DNA from 3 places in the Maridesulfovibrio zosterae DSM 11974 genome. Region 2 is predicted to be linked to each of the others. Evidence: predicted binding sites of a transcription regulator. Region 2 holds the regulator's gene; each other region holds the start of a gene.
What was found. The regulator sigma-54, encoded in region 2, starts transcription at its own class of promoters, with help from an activator protein. The targets are predictions, from matches to a motif close to CTGGCACGGNNNNTGCTT.
Positions count from the first base shown of each region.

Region 1: the regulator sigma-54 is predicted to act here: its motif matches at 1,361-1,378, upstream of nifJ (pyruvate:ferredoxin (flavodoxin) oxidoreductase).
Region 3: the regulator sigma-54 is predicted to act here: its motif matches at 1,916-1,933, upstream of nifA (nif-specific transcriptional activator NifA).

Region 1 is NZ_KE384342.1:199,354-202,643, forward strand. Features, by position in the region: gene H589_RS0112440 (sigma-54-dependent transcriptional regulator) at 1-1,059, shown strand, start outside; gene nifJ (pyruvate:ferredoxin (flavodoxin) oxidoreductase) at 1,489-3,290, shown strand, end outside.
Region 2 is NZ_AUDC01000016.1:6,458-9,747, reverse strand. Features, by position in the region: gene lptB (LPS export ABC transporter ATP-binding protein) at 1-97, shown strand, start outside; gene rpoN (RNA polymerase factor sigma-54) at 433-1,848, shown strand; gene hpf (ribosome hibernation-promoting factor, HPF/YfiA family) at 1,898-2,437, shown strand; gene H589_RS0110165 (PTS sugar transporter subunit IIA) at 2,441-2,890, shown strand; gene rapZ (RNase adapter RapZ) at 3,078-3,290, shown strand, end outside.
Region 3 is NZ_KE384343.1:53,116-56,405, forward strand. Features, by position in the region: gene larE (ATP-dependent sacrificial sulfur transferase LarE) at 1-265, opposite strand, end outside; gene larC (nickel pincer cofactor biosynthesis protein LarC) at 276-1,475, opposite strand; gene nifA (nif-specific transcriptional activator NifA) at 1,943-3,290, shown strand, end outside.

The DNA of each region.
Region 1 (3,290 bases), on a different contig from region 2:
AAAAGTGCCGAAATTAAGAGTTGTTATGATCTTGTTGCTCATGCATCCGGTTCAGATGCAAATGTGCTTGTCAACGGAGAGACTGGAACTGGTAAAGAGCTTTTCGCCCGTACTATTCATGATAATTCAAGGCGTGCAAATAATAATTTTGTAATTGTTGATTGTGCATCACTTACTGAGACGTTGGTGGAAAGTACTCTTTTTGGTCACAAACGTGGTTCGTTTACCGGAGCGCAGGCTGATCGAAAGGGGCTAATCCCATTAGCTGATAAAGGTACATTGTTTCTGGATGAAGTCGGCGAGATGCCGCTTGCTGTGCAGAAATCATTTTTGAGAGTTCTGCAGGAACGTACATATCGTCCTGTAGGAGAAAATAGAGAGTTCAAAAGTGATTTTCGTCTTGTAGCTGCTACCAATCGTGATCTTGAGGCGATGGTTGCTCGAGGTGAGTTTCGGCAGGATCTTCTTTACAGGATACAGACAATTTATATTTATCTTCCTCCGTTACGTGAAAGGGAAGGGGATATAAGGGAACTTACGGCTCATCATCTCTCACGTTTGAGCACCCAATATGGTGTTCCTCCTAAAGTTGCCAATTCTGATTTTTATGATGTTTTGGAAAATTATGATTGGCCTGGAAACGTACGTCAGCTGTTTAATATTGTTGAGCAGGCCTTTGTCGCATCCGGTAGTGGAAACACTATTTACGCCATGCATCTTTCGGATGCTTTGCGTATTAAAATGGCTAAATTTAATCTTGAGAAGAAAAGCTACGCTGATAATTCGCTTAATGAAAATTCAAATAGAGAGAATAAAGGGCTGTCTGAGAAATCAGAATCATATGAAGCTCAACCTCAACCTGCATTTGCTGCAACTGTTGCCAGTCTTTTTGTTGAAGACCTTCCCCCATTAAAATTATTTAAAGGAATGGCTGAAAAAAGGTATTTAGAGGAATTGCTTAACAGATATCACGGTGAAACTCAGACAATTCTAAAGATTTCAGGTCTTTCCCGCTCCCATTTTTATGCATTACTTAAAAAACATGATATAAAAGTGTAGTGATTAGCATAGTGATTTTTATTATATTGTGTAATTAAAATAGTTGATTAACTAATCAGTCTGATTTTTAAGAAAAGCCTTGTCCTAAAAATAGGACAAGGCTTTTCTATTTAATATGTACGGCAGGCAATACCTAAAGAGGATTTCTTGAGCGTTGCAAATCTTAATCGTGGTTGAAATGAAGACATATAATATATAATAGAGTCCTAATTTTCAGACTGATAGTTATGTATGTAGGATTTGGGAATAGTCTTGACATGTTAAGTGCCTGAATATGCATATTTAAAATTTAAAAATAGATTTGGCACGTAAATTGATTAAAGAGCAGTTCATGAGTGTTCAACCTTGCACTTGGGTTCCGATTGTTTCGCAAGGTTTTTTATTACTCGGTGAGGTTACTACATTAAAATCTCTTAAGGAGCTTACTTAATGGCTAAGAACATGAAAACTATGGATGGTAACACCGCTACCGCTCACGTATCGTATGCGATGAGTGATACAGCAGCCATCTACCCCATCACTCCTTCATCCACCATGGGTGAAGTCGCAGAAGAGTGGGCAGCACAGGGTCGCAAAAATATCTTTGGTCAGGTCCTCAACGTTAAACAGCTTCAGTCTGAAGCTGGTGCTGCAGGAGCCGTTCACGGTGCTCTTTCTGCAGGTGCTCTTACTTCTACTTACACAGCATCGCAGGGTCTCCTGCTCATGATCCCCAACATGTATAAAATCTCCGGTGAGCTTCTTCCCGGTGTTTTTCATGTTTCTGCTCGTGCAATTGCTGCGCAGGCACTTTCCATTTTCGGTGATCATCAGGACGTTATGGCTTGTCGTCAGACAGGTTTCGCAATGCTTGCATCCAGCTCTGTTCAGGAATGCATGGATATTGCGCTTATTTCTCACCTTGCTTCTATCGAATCAAGCGTACCTTTCCTTCACATGTTTGACGGATTCCGTACTTCTCATGAAATTCAGAAGATTGAAGTAATTGATTACGATGATATGGCTTCCCTCGTTGATTGGGACGCAGTTGCATCTTTCCGCGCAAGAGGAATGAATCCAGAAAATCCTGCTATCCGCGGTACAGCTCAGAACCCTGACATTTACTATCAGGCTCGTGAAGCTGCTAATGGTTTCTACGATCAGGTCCCTTCTATCGTAGTTAATTGCATGAAACGCGTTGGTGACCTCACCGGCCGTTACTACAAACCTTTTGATTACGTTGGTCACGATGAAGCTGAAAGAGTCATCGTTGCAATGGGTTCCGGTTGTGAAGCCATTGAAGAAGTAGTTAATAAGCTCGTTGCAGAAGGCGAGAAAGTGGGTCTCATCAAAGTACGTATGTACCGCCCATTCCTCACCGAATTTTTCCTCAACGTTCTTCCTGCTTCTACTACTAATATTACTGTTCTGGATCGCACAAAAGAACCTGGTTCTCTTGGTGATCCTCTGTACCAGGATATCTGTACTGCATTTGTTGAATCCGGAATGTCTCCTGTTATTACTGCTGGCCGTTACGGTCTCGGTTCTAAGGAATTCCGTCCAAATATGGTTAAAGCCATATTTGACAATATGAAAGCTGCTGGTCCTAAGAACCACTTCAACGTAGGTATCGAAGACGACGTCACTAACACTTCTCTTGCAGTTGGTCCTGAACTGGATACTACTCCTAAGGGAACTGTTCAGTGTAAGTTCTGGGGTCTTGGTGCTGACGGTACTGTTGGTGCAAACAAGCAGGCTATTAAAATTATCGGTGACAAGACTGATATGTACGCACAGGGATACTTCGCTTATGACTCCAAAAAGTCCGGCGGTATCACCATGTCTCACCTGCGTTTTGGCGATGAGCCTATCCAGTCTACTTATCTGGTAACCAGCGCAGACTTTATTGCTTGTCACAACTCAAGCTACGTACATTTGTATGACCTTCTTGAAGGCATTAAAGACGGCGGAACCTTCCTGATCAACTCACCTTGGTCTGCTGAAGATATGGAAAAAGAACTTCCTGCTTCCATGCGTCGCACTATTGCTGAAAAGAACCTCAAGTTTTATACCATCGACGCGGTTAAAATCGCTGCAAGCGTTGGCCTTGGCGGTCGTATCAACATGGTTATGCAGACAGCATTCTTCAAGCTTGCTGATGTTATTCCTTTTGAAGATGCAGTTGCATACCTCAAAGAATCCATCAAAAAAGCGTACGGTAAGAAAGGCGACAAGATCGTCAACATGAATAA
Region 2 (3,290 bases):
ATACGAGGGTAGGGTTATTCTCAACGGTTCACCTGAGAGTATTGTGAAGAATACCAAAGCCAGACGTCTTTATCTGGGTGACAGTTTCAGTTTATAAGCTACACTGCTATAGAAATGTGGATATTTTTAATGCCGGATTCCTGTTGGAATTCGGCATTTTTTTGCTAGTTTTTATTAATTTTGTCATTGCTGATTTACAGTTTTGAAGAACATTGGTACACTTTTTTCATATGTCTTAATGTAAATTAAAAAAGTCAGTAATTACAGATAAATCTGTACAACTTGTTGCAAGCTGCAAAGTAGTGTGGCATACTTTAGATAAGCCCATAGAGTAGTGAAGAGCAAATTTATAAAGGGCTGACTTAGTTTTTTTTGCCGAAAATTATTTCTAATTGAATATATTGTATTAAATTACGAAGGTGGCGGACATTTATGGGGTTGGAACTTAGACAACAATTAAAGCTTACTCAGCAACTGGTGATGACTCCTCAGTTGCAGCAGGCAATCAAGTTGTTGCAGCTTTCCAGATTGGAGTTAGTTGATTCCGTTCATCAGGAACTAATGGAAAATCCGATCCTTGAGGAAGCAGAGGCAGCTGAAAGAACTGATTCTCCTGATGCTGATGCCGGAACAGCAACAGCTGAAGATGCTCAGATTTCCAAAGATGCTGACTGGGAAAATTATCTCGGTGAGTTTTCAAGTACTTCCAAGCAGTCATCATCACGTGAATCAGAAGCATTTGAAGACGGAATGTCTTTTGAGTCACGATTGACCAAGTCAACTTCTCTTGATGGACATTTGAGCTGGCAGATGTGTTTATCTGATTTTACTGAAAAGGAAGTGGCCATTGGCGACTGCATTATTGGTAATCTTAGCTCAGGTGGCTTTTTAAGGATTGAGTTGGAAGAAGTCTGTGAAACGTGTTATGCTGAAATCGAAGAAGTTGAAGAGGTTCTGCATAGGATACAAAGATTCGACCCTGTGGGGGTGGCTGCACGTACTCCTCAGGAATGTTTACTGATTCAAATGGAAGTGCTTAAGCTTGATGATGATCCTATTCTGGTCTCACTTGTACGGGATCATCTGGATGATCTGGAAAAGAAGCGGTATAAGCCTCTGGCCCGTAAATTCAAGCTTAGTATGGAAGATTTAAAGAGTTATCTTGACTTGATGCAGATACTTGATCCTTTACCCGGAGCAAGTTTTTCAGGCGGAGACTCTTTCTATGTCAGCCCTGATGCTTATGTTTATGAATATGATGGTGATTTTGTCATAGTTTTAAACGAAGACGGTCTTCCAAAGTTGCAGATGAATGCATTTTATGTGGAGACACTGGCATCCACTAAGGGAGAGGATAAGGAATATTTTCAGGAAAAGATGCGCTCGGCGCAGTGGCTCATGAAGAGCCTGTATCAGAGGCAGAGAACCCTGTATAAGGTCCTGGAATCCATAGTAAGATTTCAACGAGGTTTTTTTTCAGAAGGTGTTACAAAGTTAAAACCGCTTATTTTGAAGGAGGTTGCCGAAGATATTGAGATGCATGAATCTACGGTGAGCCGCATCACTACAAATAAGTATGTGTCGACACCTCACGGGATCTTTGAACTTAAATTTTTCTTTAACAGTGCTCTCGGTCTTGATGATGGTTCTCAGGTCGGTTCTGAATCTGTAAAAGCAACGATCAAAAAATTGATCAGTGAAGAAAACAGTAAGAAACCCATCAGTGACGAAAAAATTGCTGAATTGCTTAAACAGCAGCTTGAAGTCAACATCGCGAGAAGGACTGTAGCCAAGTACAGGACTGCAATGGGAATCCTGTCCTCGTCCAAGAGGAAAAAGGTTTTCTAATGTAAGTCCGGAGAACAAGCATATTCACCCATTACGAAGGAGGCTCTTTATGAACATTGTATTTACCTTTAAGAACTTCGACGCATCTGAACATCTGAAGGAATATGCAAACACTCGATTCTCCAAGCTTGTCAAGTTTGTAACAAACCCTGATAACACTGAAATGCAGGTGAATCTTTCAGTGGAGAAGTTCAGGCATGTTGCAGAAGTTGTGTTGAGCTCTGATCATTTGCAGATCTCTGCATATGAGGTGTCCGAGGACATGTATTCCACCGTGGATATGGTTCTGGACAAGCTCGAAGCCCAGCTTCGCCGCGCACGTGAAAAGATGAGGAGTCATAGACGTAAGGAAGATATTCCTGCTCGTATGGACGTTTTGAGCTATGCGGAAGAAGACGTTTACAGAGAACCTGTAATTGTTGAATCAGATTCCTTTGTGCCTAAGCCCATGAGTATTGATGAAGCTGCTGAGCAGCTCCAGTCTCTTGATCATGAGTTCCTTGTTTTCAGAAATGCGGATAACGAAGCTATTAATGTAATATACCGTCGTAATAACGGCGACTTCGGTTTGATTGACCCGGGATACTAACTGATGAATATAAGTGATAATCTGGTAAAGGATCTGGTTATTTATGAACTGCAAAGCTCTGAAAAGGCTGAAGTTCTAAAGGAAATGGTTTCCGCTCTTGAAGGCACAGGTCTTGAAATTGACGTGGATGAAGCCATGCGGGTCCTGATTGATCGTGAAAAACTTGGAACAACCGGTATAGGGGATGGCATAGCCATCCCCCACGGAAAACTGGAATGTCTTGAAGAAATTGTTGTAATTGTCGGCAGATCTGCTGATGGTGTCGATTTTGACTCGTTGGACATGAAACAGTGCAAAATATTTTTTATGGTTCTGGCTCCTGAACAGGGAGCCGGAACTCATTTAAAAGTATTGGCACAAATATCACGGCAGCTTAAAGATGAAGCATTTCGGCAGGCATTTATAAATACCAATGATAAAGATGAATTGCTGAAGCTGCTAGGCCTCAACTGATTCCAGTGAATAAGTTTTAATATAATTAGCAATGAACGAAAGTCATTGCTAATTTACTTTGCGGGCTTATAAACTTCTTTACAAAAGCTGGGAAATGTAAGCAACTGCTTATTTAGTTTCTATACGGATGATTGACTTAAGCTGGATCAAAATACAAATATCATGACTATGTTGAGGAGTAATTTAGGTGGAAAATATTGATTCATTTCCAGTCATAGTTGTAAGTGGACTTTCTGGGGCCGGTAAGTCGACTGTTCTTAAAGTTTTTGAAGATCTCCGTTTTTTCTGTGTTGATGGTCTGCCGGGCAGCATGCTTCCCAGAATGGTAAAAATGTTTTCATGCCAGGGTGGTTTGTATAAAGGTTTAGTACTGGGCATGGATCTACGGCAGATGGAGTTT
Region 3 (3,290 bases), on a different contig from region 2:
GCAGTTCTTCCGGAAAAGGCATATCTACTGCAACATGGTCAATTTCCATCTGTTTTGCAAAAAAAACAGCCTCTTTGTTTTCCCATTTTGGAATGTAGGGAGTTGAAACAGTTACCGCAAGAATCCTGTCACCTAAAGCCTGTTTTGCAGCATAAAGCAGAAATGTACTGTCCACTCCTCCTGAGAAAGCAATAATTGCGCTTTTTGCTGTAGAAAGATTTTGCAGGAATTTTTCGTATTTGTAATTGAGTGCTGCGGAAGTCATTTCATTTTTCCTAAATTTTACGGACCCTGCCTATCTGCAGGTATACTTCCCCGAGAGGCATATTGTGAAGGCTGGCCAGTTTACGGCAATCCTCAAGTTCCGGCTTGGAACGGATTATCTTTCCATCAAGGATTGCATTTTTCATGGTGACTTCACCAAGAGGGGTTTTCAGCTTTTCAAAAGAAATATCAAGCACTGTTTTTTCGATGGGAATACTTTTTATTCCCAGGGTAGTTGTATGCATGAAAATGAGTTTTTTAAATTTATCTTCATCAATTTCGCTGCAAAGAATTGAAAGAGTGGTTGCAGGACGGTTTTTTTTCATCATTGCAGGGGTAAAGTGTACATCCATAGCTCCGCTTTCCATGAGTTGATCCATGACCGCTCCAAGCATTTCTGCGGTCATATCATCAATATTGCACTGGAGCAGGCGGGCTGGAATTGTTTTAAGCGTGCCGGACTCTTCGGCGACCTTTGCCAGATGTACACGTAGAACGTTAGGGATTTCCGTATCTCGATGACCTATTGCATAACCTGTCCTTTCAACAATCATTTTAGGAGAATCAGAAAATTTATCTACCAGAGACGCAAGTATCGCCGCTCCGGTAGGTGTTGTGGTCTCCTTTTGCACTGCACCTCTGGTTGTCGGGCAGCCTTTTAATATATCTGATGTCGCAGGGGCAGGAACGGGCATTATTCCATGCGCACATTTAACAAAACCGCCTCCAAGTTCAATGGATGAGCACCAGACTTCGTCGATTTGAAGTTGATGAAAACATATTGCTGCCCCGACTATATCTACGATGGAGTCAGTTGCACCAACCTCGTGGAAATGGACATCATAAAGTCCTGCTCCGTGAATTTTAGCTTCAGCCTCAGCGACATGCTTAAAAATGGCAAGACTGGTTTTCTTTACATTTTCATTAAGACTACTGGCTTTGATGATATTTTCGATATCTTTTAGATTTCTGTGTACGTGATGGTGATGATGACCACTATTATGATGGTGATGCTTAAGTTCTACATCAACCCTTGTGCCGTGAATCCCTTTACGGGAGTCTGCTGATACCTTTACTGAAAATTCATGATCAAGGTTCAGTTTGGATAATTCACTCCTAAGATATTCAGGAGTCACACCCAATTCAATCATAGCTGCAAGATTCATATCACCACTGATGCCGGAAAAACAATCGTAGTAAAGTATATTCATTGTATTCTGCTCTGATTTTATTTGTAAATATGAGTTTGACGTCTTGAAATTATAGATACCTGACAAGTCTAAGCATTCAGTAATATAAATGTATTAGCAATGTGTTATCTGTCACTCTTTTTAATGAATTCAGCATTTCGGATGCGCTCCTCAGAAATACAGAAGTCATGTTCGTAATGGTATACTGCGTGATCATCTGTACAGCATGTATGATTTTTTATGTACTTTGCAGTTACCTTACCCTCGATGTCCAGATCTTTCTGGGGGGATGATTGGGAGTATGTAGAAATGGAAAACTGGTGATTTATTTTACAAAAAAGTGCTTCTTTTATTTGCAAATATGTAGACTGTAAGTTTGTTTTTTACATATTTGTAGAAAATACATTTTTGAATTTTATTGTAACTGTCTTATATATAATGATTTTAACTATTTTGATTGAGTGGCACTCTCTTTGCTAGTCCATGGCATGTACTCCTCACTGCACGGATTAAAACTTTCAGCGCTGGTTGCTATCTGTCAGGCAATCGAAAAGGCCCTTAATCTGGAGTCGGCCCTTGATGGTGTGCTCAGTATATTATCAAATAAACTGAGCATGCAGCGGGCCACTGTTACTTTGTATGATCCTGAGACAAAGCAGCTATCAATTAACGCCTCGTACGGACTTACCCTCGAGGAAAAACAGCGTGGTGTCTACCGTCTTGATGAAGGTGTGACTGGACGTATTTTTCAGACCGGTGAGCCTTATTATGTTCCTGACATTACTAAAGAACCTCTTTTTCTGGATAAAACCGGAGCCCGCAAGATTCAGCGTGGTCTGACATCTTTTATCGGTGTACCTATTACTCTGCACTCGGAGCCTATCGGAGTCCTCAATGTTGACCGCATCTTTGAGGACGATATTGCTGCGGAAGAAGATATTGATTTTTTGAAAATTGTAGCAACTCTGATCGGCCAGTTTATCAGTCTTAACGAGAAAGTTATGGAGCGTGAAGCCGCTCTGAAACGAGAAAACACTTCTCTTCGCTATCAGATTTCAAAGAAGACTAAAGGACTCTACATAGTTGGACAGAGTTCAGCCATGGTGGAAGTTCAGAGACAGATTGAAAAAGTTTCTCCCACCAAAGCAACTGTTCTTCTACTTGGTGAATCCGGAGTTGGTAAAACTCTCATCGCCCGTATTATACACGAGCTATCAGACCGTAAAGGGCATCCTTTCATTAAAGTCAACTGTGCCTCCATTCCTGAGAACCTTCTTGAGTCTGAATTATTCGGGTATGAAAAAGGTGCATTTACAGGAGCCAGCGGAACACGGCAGGGACGCTTTGAAGAAGCTGATTGCGGTACTATTTTTCTGGATGAAATCGGCGAATTTCCTATGAATCTCCAGTCCAAGCTTTTGCGTGTTCTGCAGGAAAAAGAGTTTGAACGTCTAGGCTCAAACCGGACACGTAATATTGATGTACGAATTCTGGCTGCTACTAACCGTGATCTTGGAGAGCTTGTCGAGCACAACGAGTTCCGGCTTGACCTTTACTATCGCCTCAATATTTTTCCTGTAACAGTTCCTCCTCTGCGTGAACGTAAAGAAGATATTACAGGACTGCTCAACCACTTTTTGCAGAAAATGTCTGAAGATTATGGTCGGCTGATGTTTTTTACTCCTGCTGCATTGGACGCACTCATGATTTATGACTGGCCAGGCAATGTGCGTGAGATGCAGAATTTAATTGAACGGCTCGTTATTATGTCTGATTCTGAGTATATAACTCTTGAATTTTTAAAGGCATACCTTTCACCTGGACAAAATGGTTCTG